One region of the Streptomyces sp. NPDC102437 genome, then DNA from elsewhere that is predicted to be linked to it. Evidence: riboswitches for the same ligand, from Rfam matches in the RefSeq annotation. Region 1 holds a riboswitch; each other region holds the start of a gene.
The links. Region 1 has a riboswitch for cyclic di-AMP ahead of ACIRJP_RS39515 (peptidoglycan DD-metalloendopeptidase family protein). Riboswitches for the same ligand answer to the same signal wherever they lie in the genome.
Positions count from the first base shown of each region.

Region 2: it holds a riboswitch for cyclic di-AMP, as region 1 does, so the genes downstream of both, ACIRJP_RS18090 (transglycosylase family protein) here and ACIRJP_RS39515 (peptidoglycan DD-metalloendopeptidase family protein) in region 1, are expected to answer to the same signal.
Region 3: it holds a riboswitch for cyclic di-AMP, as region 1 does, so the genes downstream of both, ACIRJP_RS16985 (C40 family peptidase) here and ACIRJP_RS39515 (peptidoglycan DD-metalloendopeptidase family protein) in region 1, are expected to answer to the same signal.
Region 4: it holds a riboswitch for cyclic di-AMP, as region 1 does, so the genes downstream of both, ACIRJP_RS11555 (M23 family metallopeptidase) here and ACIRJP_RS39515 (peptidoglycan DD-metalloendopeptidase family protein) in region 1, are expected to answer to the same signal.

Region 1 covers NZ_JBIWKI010000072.1:6,475-9,671, forward strand. The annotation lists gene ACIRJP_RS39510 (alpha-galactosidase) at 1-1,044, shown strand, start outside; cyclic di-AMP (ydaO/yuaA leader) riboswitch at 1,342-1,498, shown strand; gene ACIRJP_RS39515 (peptidoglycan DD-metalloendopeptidase family protein) at 1,502-2,419, shown strand; gene ACIRJP_RS39520 (SGNH/GDSL hydrolase family protein) at 2,608-3,197, shown strand, end outside.
Region 2 covers NZ_JBIWKI010000012.1:229,948-233,144, reverse strand. The annotation lists gene eno (phosphopyruvate hydratase) at 1-420, opposite strand, end outside; gene ACIRJP_RS18090 (transglycosylase family protein) at 710-1,480, opposite strand; cyclic di-AMP (ydaO/yuaA leader) riboswitch at 1,484-1,654, opposite strand; gene ACIRJP_RS18085 (transglycosylase family protein) at 1,954-2,892, opposite strand; gene ACIRJP_RS18080 (cytochrome P450) at 2,998-3,197, opposite strand, start outside.
Region 3 covers NZ_JBIWKI010000011.1:247,417-250,613, reverse strand. The annotation lists gene ACIRJP_RS16995 (LysR family transcriptional regulator) at 1-705, opposite strand, end outside; gene ACIRJP_RS16990 (LysE family translocator) at 778-1,410, shown strand; gene ACIRJP_RS16985 (C40 family peptidase) at 1,456-1,929, opposite strand; cyclic di-AMP (ydaO/yuaA leader) riboswitch at 1,933-2,105, opposite strand; gene ACIRJP_RS16980 (hypothetical protein) at 2,507-2,815, opposite strand; gene ACIRJP_RS16975 (ATP-dependent Clp protease proteolytic subunit) at 2,823-3,197, opposite strand, start outside.
Region 4 covers NZ_JBIWKI010000007.1:111,791-114,987, reverse strand. The annotation lists gene ACIRJP_RS11560 (GntR family transcriptional regulator) at 1-239, opposite strand, end outside; gene ACIRJP_RS11555 (M23 family metallopeptidase) at 465-1,274, opposite strand; cyclic di-AMP (ydaO/yuaA leader) riboswitch at 1,287-1,453, opposite strand; gene ACIRJP_RS11550 (M16 family metallopeptidase) at 1,725-3,107, opposite strand; gene ACIRJP_RS11545 (M16 family metallopeptidase) at 3,134-3,197, opposite strand, start outside.

The DNA of each region.
Region 1 (3,197 bases):
CGGGCCGGGCTCGGCGACTGGACGCCGAATCCGGACCGCTTCCCCGGCGGGCTGAAGCCGCTGGCCGACGAAGTGCACGGGCTCGGCATGCAGTTCGGTATCTGGGTCGAGCCGGAAATGGTCAATGCCGACAGTGATCTCTATCGCGCGCATCCCGACTGGGTGCAGCACTTCCCCGGGCGGGCGCGGACGGAGTACCGCAACCAGCTGGTGCTCAATCTGGCCCGCCCCGATGTGCAGGAATATCTCTGGGAACAGCTGGACACGCTGCTCACCGAAACTCCCGTCGACTATGTGAAATGGGATTTCAACCGCTGCTTCACCGACGCGGGCTGGCCGGGCGAGGAGTACCCGCAGAAGCTCTGGATCGAGCATGTGGACGCCCTTTACGGGCTGATCGACCGGCTCAGGGCCGCGCATCCCACGGTCGCGTTCGAGTCCTGCTCCGGCGGCGGGGGCCGGATCGATCTGGGGATCCTGTCCCGTACGGACCAGGTGTGGACCTCCGACAACACCGACCCGCTCGACCGTCTCGCCATCCAGGAGGGCTTCGGGCACCTCCACCCGGCCCGGGTGATGGCCGCCTGGGTCACCGACAGCCCGAACGACCAGCTCAACGGCAGGGTCAGCTCGCTGCGCTTCCGTTTCGTGAGTGCGATGGCCGGTGTGCTCGGAGTTGGTGGGGACCTCACCGAGTGGACCGAGGCGGAGCTGGCTGAGGCGCGGACCTGGGTGGACCTCTACAAGGAGATCCGGCCGGTCGTGCAGCAGGGTGAGCTGTACCGGCTGCGTGCGCCGCGCGGCTCGCTGAGCGCGGTCCAGTACATCCACGGGGACGACGTCGTGATCCTGATGTGGCTGGAGGCGCAGCGGTACGGGGAACGGCCCCCGGTTCTGCGGCTGCGCGGACTCGACTCCACGGCGACGTACACCTGTCTGGACACGGGGGCCGTGCACCATGGTTCGACACTGCTGCACCAGGGGCTGCACACCGGACTCCGGGGGGATCTCGACGCTCGGGTGCTGAGGCTCCGACAGGGGTGATCGGCAATGTATGTCCGTAATGGGGGTATTTGCCCGAACATAGCCCCCTTATAAGGGACATGGGGGGTGCCTCGTGAGCGGGATCATATCCGTGACGGTGCGTGGCGACGGGGGAGTCGGGTAATCCGTGCGCCGCGCGGAAAGCCAAGATCCTTAATCCACGGAGTGTGACCGGAATTCCGTGCCGAATTCCCCGGCGCGGATTCCGGTGTGGAACCCGTGGCTTGTTCTCGTCGTCCCGACTCGCTTACGGTCACCGTCAATCCGGTCGGACCGCCTAATCCTGCCGCCGTCCGGAATTCACATCCACTCATCGTGTGGCAGGAGCGGGGGAACCAGGTAAGCCGCCGACCGGAGAAATTCGGCCGGCTCGGGGTGAAGCCGCGCTCAGCGCGGCCGGGCATCTCCAGCCCGAACCCGACAGCTCACCTCGCAGGCGCCGGAGAGGAAACACGCCATGCCCATATCGGGTAAGCACCGTCGTCCGAAGATCAGCACCATCGCCCGTGGCGTCGCCGCGGTGAGCGCCGGCGGCGCGGTCGTCGCACTGCCGCTGCTCGGTGCCACCGGTGCCCAGGCCGCCCCGGCCGCCGCGCCGCAGTCGGCCGCCGCCACGCATGCCGCCCCGGCCGCGCAGAAGCAGGCCGCCACCACGACGTACTCCGTCGTCTCCGGCGACTACCTGTCGAAGATTGCCGCCGAGCACCAGATCAAGGGCGGCTGGCAGAAGCTGTACCAGGACAACCGCAAGGTCGTCGGCGAGGACCCCAGCCTGATCTTCCCGGGCATGAAGCTGACCCTCGGTGTCAAGGCCTCCGGCAGCGCCGCGCCCACCGGCGCCGGCACCGGCTCGGCCCTCCCGTCGAAGGCGCCCTCGGTGGTCGTCGAGAAGTCCGCCCCGGCCAAGTCCTCCGCCGCCCCGGAGTCCAAGGCCCCGGCCTCCGCCCCGGCCGCCACCCAGAGCACCGGCTCCGGTTACGTCCACCCGGTCCCTGGCAACCACACCACCAACTACCGCGCCTCCGGCTCCAACTGGTCCAGCGGCAGCCACACCGGCATCGACTTCCCCGTCGGCACCGGCACCAGCGTCAAGTCCATCACCTCCGGCACCGTCGTCGCCGCGGGCTGGGGCGGCGCGTACGGCAACCAGGTCGTCGTCAAGCACGCTGACGGCCACTACTCGCAGTACGGTCACCTGTCCTCCATCTCCGTCTCGGCGGGCCAGGCCGTGAGCACCGGCCAGCAGCTCGGCCTCTCCGGTGCCACCGGCAACGTCACCGGCCCGCACCTGCACTTCGAGGTCCGCACGGGACCGGCGTACGGCTCGGACATCGACCCGATCGCCTTCCTGGCCTCGCACGGCATCTACGTCTGAGCCGAACGGCCGGGCAGCTGAGCGACAAAGCATGACCTGAGCGACACAGAAGGGCGGTGCGCGGCGGCGCACCGCCCCTTCTGCTTATTCCCCCTTTACCAAAAACTGACCGGGTGGTCTATCTCACCACCCGTCAACCCTTTATTACGGTCGCGTAGGTCACATTCGGCGGTGCAGGATAAGCGTTTGTGGCAGACGATTCGAGAAAAAACCAACGTGGTGTCAACAACCGACAGGGCGTCATCGGGTCGTACGCGGCGATTGGCGACAGCTTCACCGAGGGAGTCGGTGACCCCGGCCCGGACGGGACCTTCGTCGGCTGGGCGGACCGGTTTGCGGTACTTCTCGCGGACCAGCTCCCGGATCCCGATACGACGGGCACGGAAGGCTCCGCGCCCGAAAATTTCAGATACGCCAATCTCGCCGTACGCGGACGCCTCCTCGACCAGATCGTCGAGGAGCAGGTGCCGCGCGCCAAGGAGCTCGCACCCGACCTGGTGAGCTTCTGTGCGGGCGGCAACGACATCATCCGGCCGGGCACCGACCCCGACGACGTGGCCGAGCGCTTCGAGCGCGCGGTCGCCGAGCTGACCGGGGCGGTCGGCACGGTCATGGTCACCACCGGCTTCGACACCCGTGGCGTTCCCGTGCTGCGCCATCTGCGCGGCAAGATCGCCACCTACACCGCCCATGTGCGGGCCATCGCCGACCGCTACGATTGCCCGGTCCTTGACCTGTGGTCGCTGCGGTCCGTCCAGGACCGGCGCGCCTGGGACGA
Region 2 (3,197 bases), on a different contig from region 1:
GTGCGCGTTCGGGCCGCCGAGGTAGCGGAAGAGCGGCAGGTCCGAGGCCTCGGACGCGGCGTGGGCGACGGCCAGCGAGACGCCGAGGATGGCGTTGGCGCCGAGCGAGCCCTTGTTCTCGGTGGCGTCCAGGTCGAACATCGCCTGGTCGATCAGCCGCTGCTCGGTGGCGTCGTAGCCGACGAGCTCCGGGCCGATCTGCTCGATCACGGCGAGGACGGCCTTCTCGACGCCCTTGCCCTGGTAGCGGTTGGGGTCACCGTCGCGAAGCTCAATGGCCTCGAACGCACCGGTGGAGGCGCCGGACGGAACGGCAGCACGGCCCGTGCTGCCGTCGTCGAGGCCGACCTCTACCTCGACCGTGGGGTTTCCGCGGGAGTCGAGGATTTCCCGGGCTACGACGACGTCGATGGACGGCACGAGGCATCTCCTTCTGGGATATGACGCTGGTTGTGCAGGGTCGCTTTGGCCTTGCGACAAGAGCCTAACCGGCCCGGCCCGATCAGTCGGCCGACCGCCCGACCCCTGGGACGAAAAAGGACCCGGGGGAACACATTGCCGGACAAACGGTCAGATTTTTACCGATCAGTAACTACAACAGTTGAACGGTCCGCCGCTCCCCGGAGCACGAACGGCAGCACCCCGGCCGGGCGCATACGGGGGAATGCGCGCCGGGCCGGGGTGGCACTCGGGGAGGAGCGAGCCGCGACTACTTCGTCAGGTGCAGCTGCTGACCCGGGTAGATCAGGTCGGCGTCCTTGACGATGTCCTTGTTCAGCTCGAACAGCTTCTGCCAGCCGCCCTTGACCTCGTGGTCGGCGGCGATCTTGCTCAGCGAGTCGCCGGAGACGACCTTGTACTCGCCGTCGCCCTTCTTGACCTTCTCGCCGGTCGGCGTGGTGACGGTCTTCTTCGACTCGGCCTGCGGGGCGGTGGTGCGGTCCGAGCGGGAGGCGGCGGGGGCCTCGGTGCGCTCGGCCGGCTTCGGCTGGACCTGCTGCTTCGGGGCGGCCGGGGCGCTCTGCTGCTCGGAGGCGCCGGAGCTCGCGGTCGAGTTGGAGGAGGAGTTCGAGGACGAGCCGGTGTTGACGCCCGGGTCGACGCCGTCGTTTGTCAGGTTGCCGGCGCCGGCGCAGCCCCAGGCACCGGGGCCCTGCATGTCGAGGAGCTTCTCGGCGGTGGCGATCTGCTGGGCCTTGGTGGCCAGGTCGGCGCGGGGGGCGTACTGCGTACCGCCGGCGGCGGCCCAGCTGGACTGCGAGAACTGCAGACCGCCGTAGTAGCCGTTACCGGTGTTGATGGACCAGTTGCCACCGGACTCGCACTGGGCGACGGCGTCCCAGGTGGCGACGGAGGCGGCGGAGGCGGCGGTCGCGCCCATCAGGGGCACGGCGACTGCGGCACCGGCAACACCGGCGAGCGTGGCGATGCGGACAGCCTTGGACGGGCGGCGGTGCTTGCCCTTGCTGGAAAGCAGCATGGAACTTCTCCTCACCGACGCCTACGAGGTGAGCTGTCGGGTTCGGGCCAAGTGAGTTGCCCGGTCGCACGTCCTAGCACGCGACTTCACCCCAAGCCGGTCCTGATGCGTCTTTCGACGATCGGGTCGGCGCTTACCTGGGTCCCCCGCTCCTGCCTACGGCGCTTTACGCGTCTGTTCCCTTCGACCGACGGCAGGATTCGGCGTGACGGTCGACGGGGCCCGCGGTGCGAGCGGTTCAGACCGTAAACATACGCAACCCTCACATTCAAAGATGGACACATCGGACAATCGTCCCTTACTCGCATCTGAAGAACTGTCGTTTCCGCAGGTGGGACGCGATGCGAAGGGCTCCCCGAACGCGACACGCCAGTTGACGCAAAGAGACCCATGTCTCACTTACGCATAAGTGGACATAGGTCCCTGAACTAGCCCAGTTTTTGGGGCGCTTTTAGTCGATTATCAGACTTCCCTCACTTGGCCTTCACGTCGAGATCGAGGCTCTGGCCAGGGAGGATGAGGTCCGGGTCGGCGCCGACGGCAGCCTTGTTGGCCTCGTAGAGCGCGGGCCAGCCGCCGGGAACCTTCTGTGCGTCAGCAATCGACCAGAGGTTGTCGCCGGCGTGGACGGTGTACGTGCCGTCGGCGGCCGGTGCGGCCGTGTCGCGCGCGTCCTTGCCGCCGCGCGAGGCGTGACGGCCCGACTCGCGGCCGTCGGCGTCCGCGCTCCGCCCCTTCTCGGCAGCCGGCGCGCCGCGGTGCTTGCCGCCCGTGCCGCTGGACACGTCGGGCGAGGCGGGCGATCCGGGGGACGGGGCGGTCGAGGCCGAGGGCTTCGGGGACGACGAGCTCTTCCCCGACGGCTTGCCGGACCCCTCCGAGCCGTCCGCGCCGTCCACGGCGTCCGTACTGTCCGAGGCGCTGCCGGACGGCGTGGCGTCGCCCGACGGGTCCGCCGACGCGTCGTCAGCCGGCTTCTCGCTCCCGGCCGGGTCGTCGGCAGGCACCGAGCCCGGGTCCACCCCCGGCAGCGTCCCGCCCACGGCCAGGCCGGAGATGACCGCGCAGCTGGGCCAGGCCCGCGGGCCCCGGTCGCCCAGCACCTTCTCGGCCACCTCTATCTGCTGCGCCCGGCTGGCGAGGTCGGCGCGCTCCGCGTACGCCTCACCGCCGTACGCCTTCCAGGTCTCCTGCGAGAACTGGAGGCCGCCGTAGTAGCCGTTTCCGAAGTCGGCACTCCACGCGCCGCCGCTCTCGCACTCGGCCACCCGGTCCCAGGTCGTGGCGTCGGCCGCGTGGGCACCGGACGCGCCGAGCAGCGGGATGGCGATGGCCGATCCGGTCACGCCCGCGGCGACGACGATGGCGGGTGCCTGACGGGGGCGACGGTGTTTGCCGTTCGCGGAGCCCATGGGGTTGCCTTCCGGGTAGCTGACGTGTGGCTGATGAGTCGAACGGTGAACCTAGTCGGGTTCGAACGGGAGTCACAAGTCGATGCAGCGCAGATCACGTGAAAGTCACAGAGTTGACGGTGTGTCACTTTTCACGTGGGCGGACCCGGGGGTGAACTCCACGGGAAGCGTGCGCAGTCCGCGCATGATGAGTCCGCCACGCCACCGCAAATCGGCAGATTCCACCGCAAGCCGCAGGTCCGGAAGGCGGTTCAGGAGCGTGGCGAGCGCGGTCTGCCCCTCCAGCCGGGCGAGCGGCGCGCCCA
Region 3 (3,197 bases), on a different contig from region 1:
CACCAGCGCATAGCCGGGCGACTCACAGACCACGGCGGGTGTCGCCCCGGCCTCGGCCAGGGCCTGCTCCACCCCGCGTCGCGGCGGATGCGTGGGCGCGCTGCTGATCAGCGGCCGGCCCGCCAGTTCGGTCACCGGCAGTCTCCCACTGCCCTCGGACAGCATCTGGCCGACCGCCGTGATCAGCACCAGCTCCTCGACCAGCAGTGGTTCGGCGAAGACCCCGGCGGGCCAGGGCGTCGCGGCGGCCGGCTCGTACACATGGGTCAGCGCCAGATCGACCTCGCCGGCGGCCACCGCCGCCACCCCCTGGGGCGGTTCGTACTCGGTGACCGCCAGCTCCACATCCGGGTGGGCACGCCGGAAGGCGCTCAGCACCGGCGGCAGCAGATGGATGCCCGCCGTGGTGAACGTGCCGACCCGCAGGCGTCCGCCGGACAGTCCGGAGAGGCGGGCCAGCTCATGGCGGGCCTGGTCCATCTCGTCGAGGACGCGCCGGGCGCGTCCGGCCAGCAGTTCGCCCGCGGCCGTGAGCCGGGCGCCTCGGTGGTGACGTACCAGCAGCGAGGCGCCCGCCTCCCGCTCCAGCTTGGCGAGCTGCTGGGAAAGGGCCGGCGCGGTGTAGCCCAGGCGTGCGGCGGCCCGGGTGATCGATCCGGCCTCCGCGACCGCCACCAGCGCCGCCAGCCGTGTCGGGTCATACATTAAGCGTTCCTTTTGGCAGACCCAGAAGATTGCAAGTACACGCTAATGGCTCAGTCGGGTCAGGGTGGACCCATGGACGCACAACTCATCGCCTTCGTCGGGGTCGCCGCAGGAATGGTCGCGCTGCCGGGCGCGGACTTCACCGTCGTCGTACGCAACGCGCTCGCCTCCCGGAGCGCGGGGGTGGCCAGCGCGCTGGGCGTGGCCGGCGGCCTGCTGGTGCACACCGCCCTGGCTGTCGCCGGGCTCGCCGCGGTGCTCGTGGCGGTGCCCGCCCTGTTGCGTACCGTCCAGCTGCTCGGCGGGGTCTACGTCCTGTACCTCGGCATCAGCGCCCTGCGCGCGGCCCGGCGCCGCGCCCCGGGCGGGGACGGTCCCGAGGACCGGCCCGCGGACCGGGGACGCGTGCGGGCGCTGCGGCAGGGCTTCCTGACCAATGCGCTCAATCCCAAGGCGCCGGTGCTCTTCCTGAGCCTGCTGCCGCAGTTCGTCCCCGACGGCCAGCCGCCGCTGCCCAGGACCCTGCTGCTTGCGGCGATCGTCGTCGCGATGGCGCTGGTCTGGTTCCCGGCCGTGGCGCTGCTCGTGGACCGGCTGGGGCGGTGGCTGCGCCGGCCGCGTACCGCGCGCGCCATCGAGGGCGGCAGCGGCGCGGCGCTCACCGCGCTGGGGCTGGTGCTGGTGACCGGCCCGCTGCCGCACTGAGCGCGGGAGCGGCCGGCGGCCCCGGCCCGCCGGACGGGCCCTTCCTCAGCGGACCCGGCCGTAGTAGACGCTCTTGGTCCAGATCTTCTCCAACCGCACCACGGAGCCGGTCCTCGGCGAGTGCCAGATCTTTCCCTTACCGGCGTAGATCCCCACGTGGTAGACGCTGCGGCCGTAGTGGAAGAAGACCAGATCGCCGCGTTTGCGGTGCGAGGCCGAGATGTGCCGCGTCCGGTTGTACTGCTGCTGGGCTGTGCGGGGGAGCTTCTTGCCCGCCTTCTTGAACGAGTAGAGCGTCAGCCCCGAGCAGTCGAAGCGGTTGGGTCCGGTGGCCCCCCAACCGTAGGGCGCCCCCCTCTTCGATGCCGCGATCTTGAGCGCCTTCATCGGCAGCGTCGCCGCCTGGGCTTGCGTCGCGGCGCCGGGGGCGAACATGGTGCCGCCGACGGCGGCGAGTGTGAGAACCGAGGCCGTACCGGCCCGGACGAGCAGAGACGGGACATGAACCTGCGCACTCATGCGCAACCCTTCGTCAGCCGCCTGTGAAGGATGACCTGTCGGGTTCGGGCTGGCGAAGTTGCCCGGCCGCGTTCGGCGGCTTCACCCCGAGGGTCGACCGGTGTTCAGGTCGACCCGTTGTGCTCGGGTCCTCCACTCCTGCCGATCCACTTCTGTCGACCAGGCATCCGGACGGCGGCAGGACTCGGCGTCCGCCCGGACCGCCCCGCCGTGGTGGCGGGGGCTTGTCGTCCCAGGGATCTTGACTCACCGGCTGCCGGATTTCCGAGCCGAAACGGGGATATGTGAGGCTCCTCACGACTGATCCGTTCGAGTGGCCCCGATGAACTTTGACGCTCCGTCGGTGATCCGGAAGGGGTTCGTACCAGGCACGGAAGGCTGGATTCCGCTCACTGTCCACGCGTGAAACGCAAGTTGAGTGGTCCCTCGGGAGGGGGACTTCCTACGCCGAACGAGCGAGGATTTTCGGTGAGGCCGTCGGGCGTGTCGAGTACGGGAGTTGGGTGAAGGGCCGCCGGACGGCGAGGCAGGGGGAGTTGGGCGGGCCCCGCCGGCGACAGGCAGGCGCGGGATTCGGTCAACTGCCCGGCGCAGGGGGTACGGTGACGCGTCCGGCCCGCCGTTCCCCGTCCAGCACGCGCAGCGCCCGAGCGAGTGTGGCGGCGTGGATGTGTGCCTCGCCGCGCTCGTGCATCAACGCGAGGGCGTCCCGCAGCGCCCGTGACCGCGCCACGAGTGCCTGTGCGGCGCGCAGTGCGCCGTAGGTGTCGCTGCCTCGGACCGGGTTGATCCGGCCTACCTGGTCGAGGACTTCGAGGTAGTGGTCGATGAACTCCCCCTCGGCGCGGGTCAGTGCGGGAAGGGGCGGGAACTCCGGTGGCCGCATTGGGCGTTCACCTCGCGCCGTGCGGCGGGAGCGAGGAATTCCGGTTCTCCAGGACGTGGTCCACCAGCCCGTACGCCATTGCGCCCGCCGCGTCGAGGATGAGGTCGCGTTCGGTGTCGGCGGTGATCTGCCCCTCGGTGCGGCCCGTGTGACGGACCAACAGAGCGGTGAGCATCGCGCGGACCCGCTCCAGTTCCCCCGCCTCGATCTCCAGGTCGGACGGCCGGCCCCGCACCGGCTCGGCGAGCTCGGGCTGCCGCACGATGACCCGCGCGCCGGGCAGTGCGTACCGCCGGCCGGGAGCGCCCGCGGCGAGCAGCGCGGAGGCGCAGGAACCGGCCTGGCCGAGACAGTAGGTCTCCACCTCGCAATCGAGGTACTG
Region 4 (3,197 bases), on a different contig from region 1:
ACCTCCAGGAGGTCGGCCGCCTCCAGCTCGGTGGGCTCGGCGACGCAGGCGCCCGCGTGCCGGCGGGTGACCACGAAACCCTCGGACTCCAGGGTGCGCAGCGCCTCCCGTACCGGGACGCGTGAGACCCCGTAACGGCGGGCCAGCAGCTCCTCCCTGAGACGGCTGCCGCGTTCGAAGACACCGGAGACGATGTCGTCACGGATTGCCGTGCATACCGAATGCGCCGGAATGCGCATGTCCGAACCTCCGCCTCAATCCCCCGCGAAACGCGGCCGGCCGACGCCTGATACGCGACTCTATTGCAATGCGGCCGCATTTCCGATGCCGGGCAGAAATTCATGAATATATTTTGGCCACGGGGTGGCCGGGCGGGCAGTCGTCCCCCGCGGCCGGGCGGCGGGAATGCCGAAGGCCCCGGCATGCTGCCGGGGCCTTCGGACGAGGTGGTGCGTGGGCGTCGGTCAGACGTTGACGCCGTGGGCGCGCAGGTACGCGACCGGGTCCATGTCGGAGCCGTACGACGGGGTCGTCCGGGCCTCGAAGTGGAGGTGCGGCCCGGTGGAGTTGCCGGTCGAGCCGGACAGGCCGATCTGCTGGCCCGCGCGGACGCTCTGGCCGATGGAGACGCCGATCGAGGAGAGGTGGCCGTACTGCGTGTACGTGCCGTCCGTCATCCGGAGCACGATGTTGTTGCCGTACGCGCCGCCCCAGCCGGCCTCGACGACGGTGCCGGCGCCGACGGCGACGACGGAGCTGCCGGAGGCGGCGTGGAAGTCGATGCCGGAGTGGCTGCCGGAGGACCAGAGCGAGCCGCTGGACTTGTAGCCGGTGGTGACGTACGAGCCGGCGACCGGAAGCCGGAAGGCGCCCAGGCGGGTGCGCTCGGCGGACCGGGCGGCGCGTGCCTTCTCGGCGCGGGCCTCGGCGGCGCGCTTAGCTTCGGCCTTGGCGTTGGCCTTCGCCTCGGCCTTCTTCTTGGCCTCGGCCTTGCGGTGGGCCTCGGCCTTCGCCTTCGCCGCGGCGTCGGCCTGGTGCTGCTGGGCGTCGGCCTGGGCGTCGATCCGGTCGGCGAGGGTCTTGTCGATGGCGATGACCTGGCTGAGGCCTGTCTCGCTCACGGAGGGGGCGTCGGAGTCCGCTGCGAAGGCGGGAGCGGCCAGGCCGCCGATGACGCCGGTGGTGGCCAGAGCCGCGACGCCGACGACCTTCGCGCTGCGGCGCGTCAGTCGGCTCGGGGCACGGTGCTTCCCGGTGGCACGGGTGAACGCCATGGAGTGGCTGGTCCTTTCCTTCCTTCTCGCCTACCGGGTTAGCTGACGGGTTCGGAGCAGGAAGGTCTCCTACGGACGCACCGGCCCGTCCGGGCTCAGGCATCCGATTCACCCCAGGGACTTCATGGGTCCCCGGCTCCCCAGGCTCACGCCTGGCGGGGACTCGGCGATGACTGTCCGGTACGTCGCGGATGCGGCATACGAGTGACGGACAGTCGAGCCGACGCTAAGCGGGGTCACTTTCATTCACCAAACGGACAGGCCGTTTTGTAGCGCATCCCACAGGGCAGACAGGCAACCTCCCCCCAGAACGGACAAAAAGGAAGAACCTGGCGAGATCACACTCGCAAGGGTCTTCCTTCTGTCCCGGTATCTGCCGGTACAGCGAGAGTGGCGACGGGCAGGACGGGGCTGATGACCGGCCCCGCCCGGCGCCCGCCGGGCCACTCGTCAGCCGGTGACCACCGACACCTCTCCGATGCCCAGCGCCCGGACGGGCTCCTCGATCCGTGCCGCGTCGCCGACGAGGATCGTGACCAGCCGGTCACCCGGGAAAGCGTTGACGACCGCCGCGGTCGCCTCGACCGTGCCGGTCTCCGCGAGCCGGGCGTACAGATGTGCCTGGTAGTCGTCGGGGAGGTGCTGCTCGACCTGGTCGGCGAGGGTTCCCGCGACTGAGGCCGCCGTCTCGAACTTCAGGGGCGCCACACCCACGAGGTTCTGCACGGCCGTCTCGCGCTCCTCGTCGGTCAGCCCCTCCGCCGCCAGGGTCCGCAGCACGGTCCACAGGTCCTTGAGCGCCGGTTCGGTGGACTCCGTGTCCACCGAGCCGCTGATGGCGAGCATCGCGGCGCCGGTCGCCCCCGAGGCGGTGTCCGGGGCCGATGACCGCAGCACCTGGGCGAAGGCCCGTACGCCGTACGTGTAGCCCTTCTCCTCGCGCAGCACCCGGTCGAGACGGGAGGTGAGGGTGCCGCCCAGGCAGTACGTGCCGAGCACCTGGGCCGGCCACACGCTGTCGTGCCGGTCGGCGCCGATCCGGCCGATCAGCAGCTGCGTCTGCACCGCGCCCGGACGGTCGACGATCACCACCCGGCCGGTGTCGTCGGCGGTGATCGGCGGAGCGGGACGCGGGGCCGCGGTGTCGCCCGACCAGTCGCCGAGGGTGTCGGCGAGCAGCGCGTCCAGGTCGATGCCGGTGAGGTCACCGACGACCACGGCGGTCGCCGTGGACGGCCGGACGTGGGCGTCGAAGAAGGCGCGCACAGCGGCCGGGTCGATCCGCTCCACCGTCTCCTCGGTGCCCTGGCGCGGGCGCGACATGCGCGCCTCGGCCGGGAAGAGCTCCTTGGACAGTTGCTTGGCGGCGCGCCGGGCCGGGTTGGCCTGCTCGTGCGGGATCTCGTCGAGCCGGTTGCGCACCAGCCGCTCGATCTCGCTCTCGGCGAAGGCGGGCGCCCGCAGCGCCTCGGCGACCAGCGCTAGGGCCTTGGCCAGCCGGGAGGCCGGGACCTCCAGGGAGACCCGGACACCGGGGTGGTCGGCGTGCGCGTCGAGCGTGGCACCGCAGCGCTCCAGCTCGGCGGCGAACTCCTCGGCGCTGTGCTTGTCGGTGCCCTCGTTCAGTGCCCGCGACATGATCGTGGCCACGCCGTCGAGGCCCTCGGGCTCGGCGTCCAGCGGGGCGTCGAGGAAGATCTCGACCGCCACGACCTGCTGGCCGGGGCGGTGGCAGCGCAGCACCGTGAGGCCGTTGGGCAGGGCGCCGCGCTCGGGCGCCGGGAAGGCCCAGGGGCGGGCGGGGCCGGGGGCCGGCTGCGGGTGGTACTGCATCGAAACTCCAGTCGCGGCAGCGTCGGTCACTGGTCCGCCCCCTCGTGCGCGTCGGTGTCGTCGGCGTCGGTCGCCTCGGTCTCATTGGGC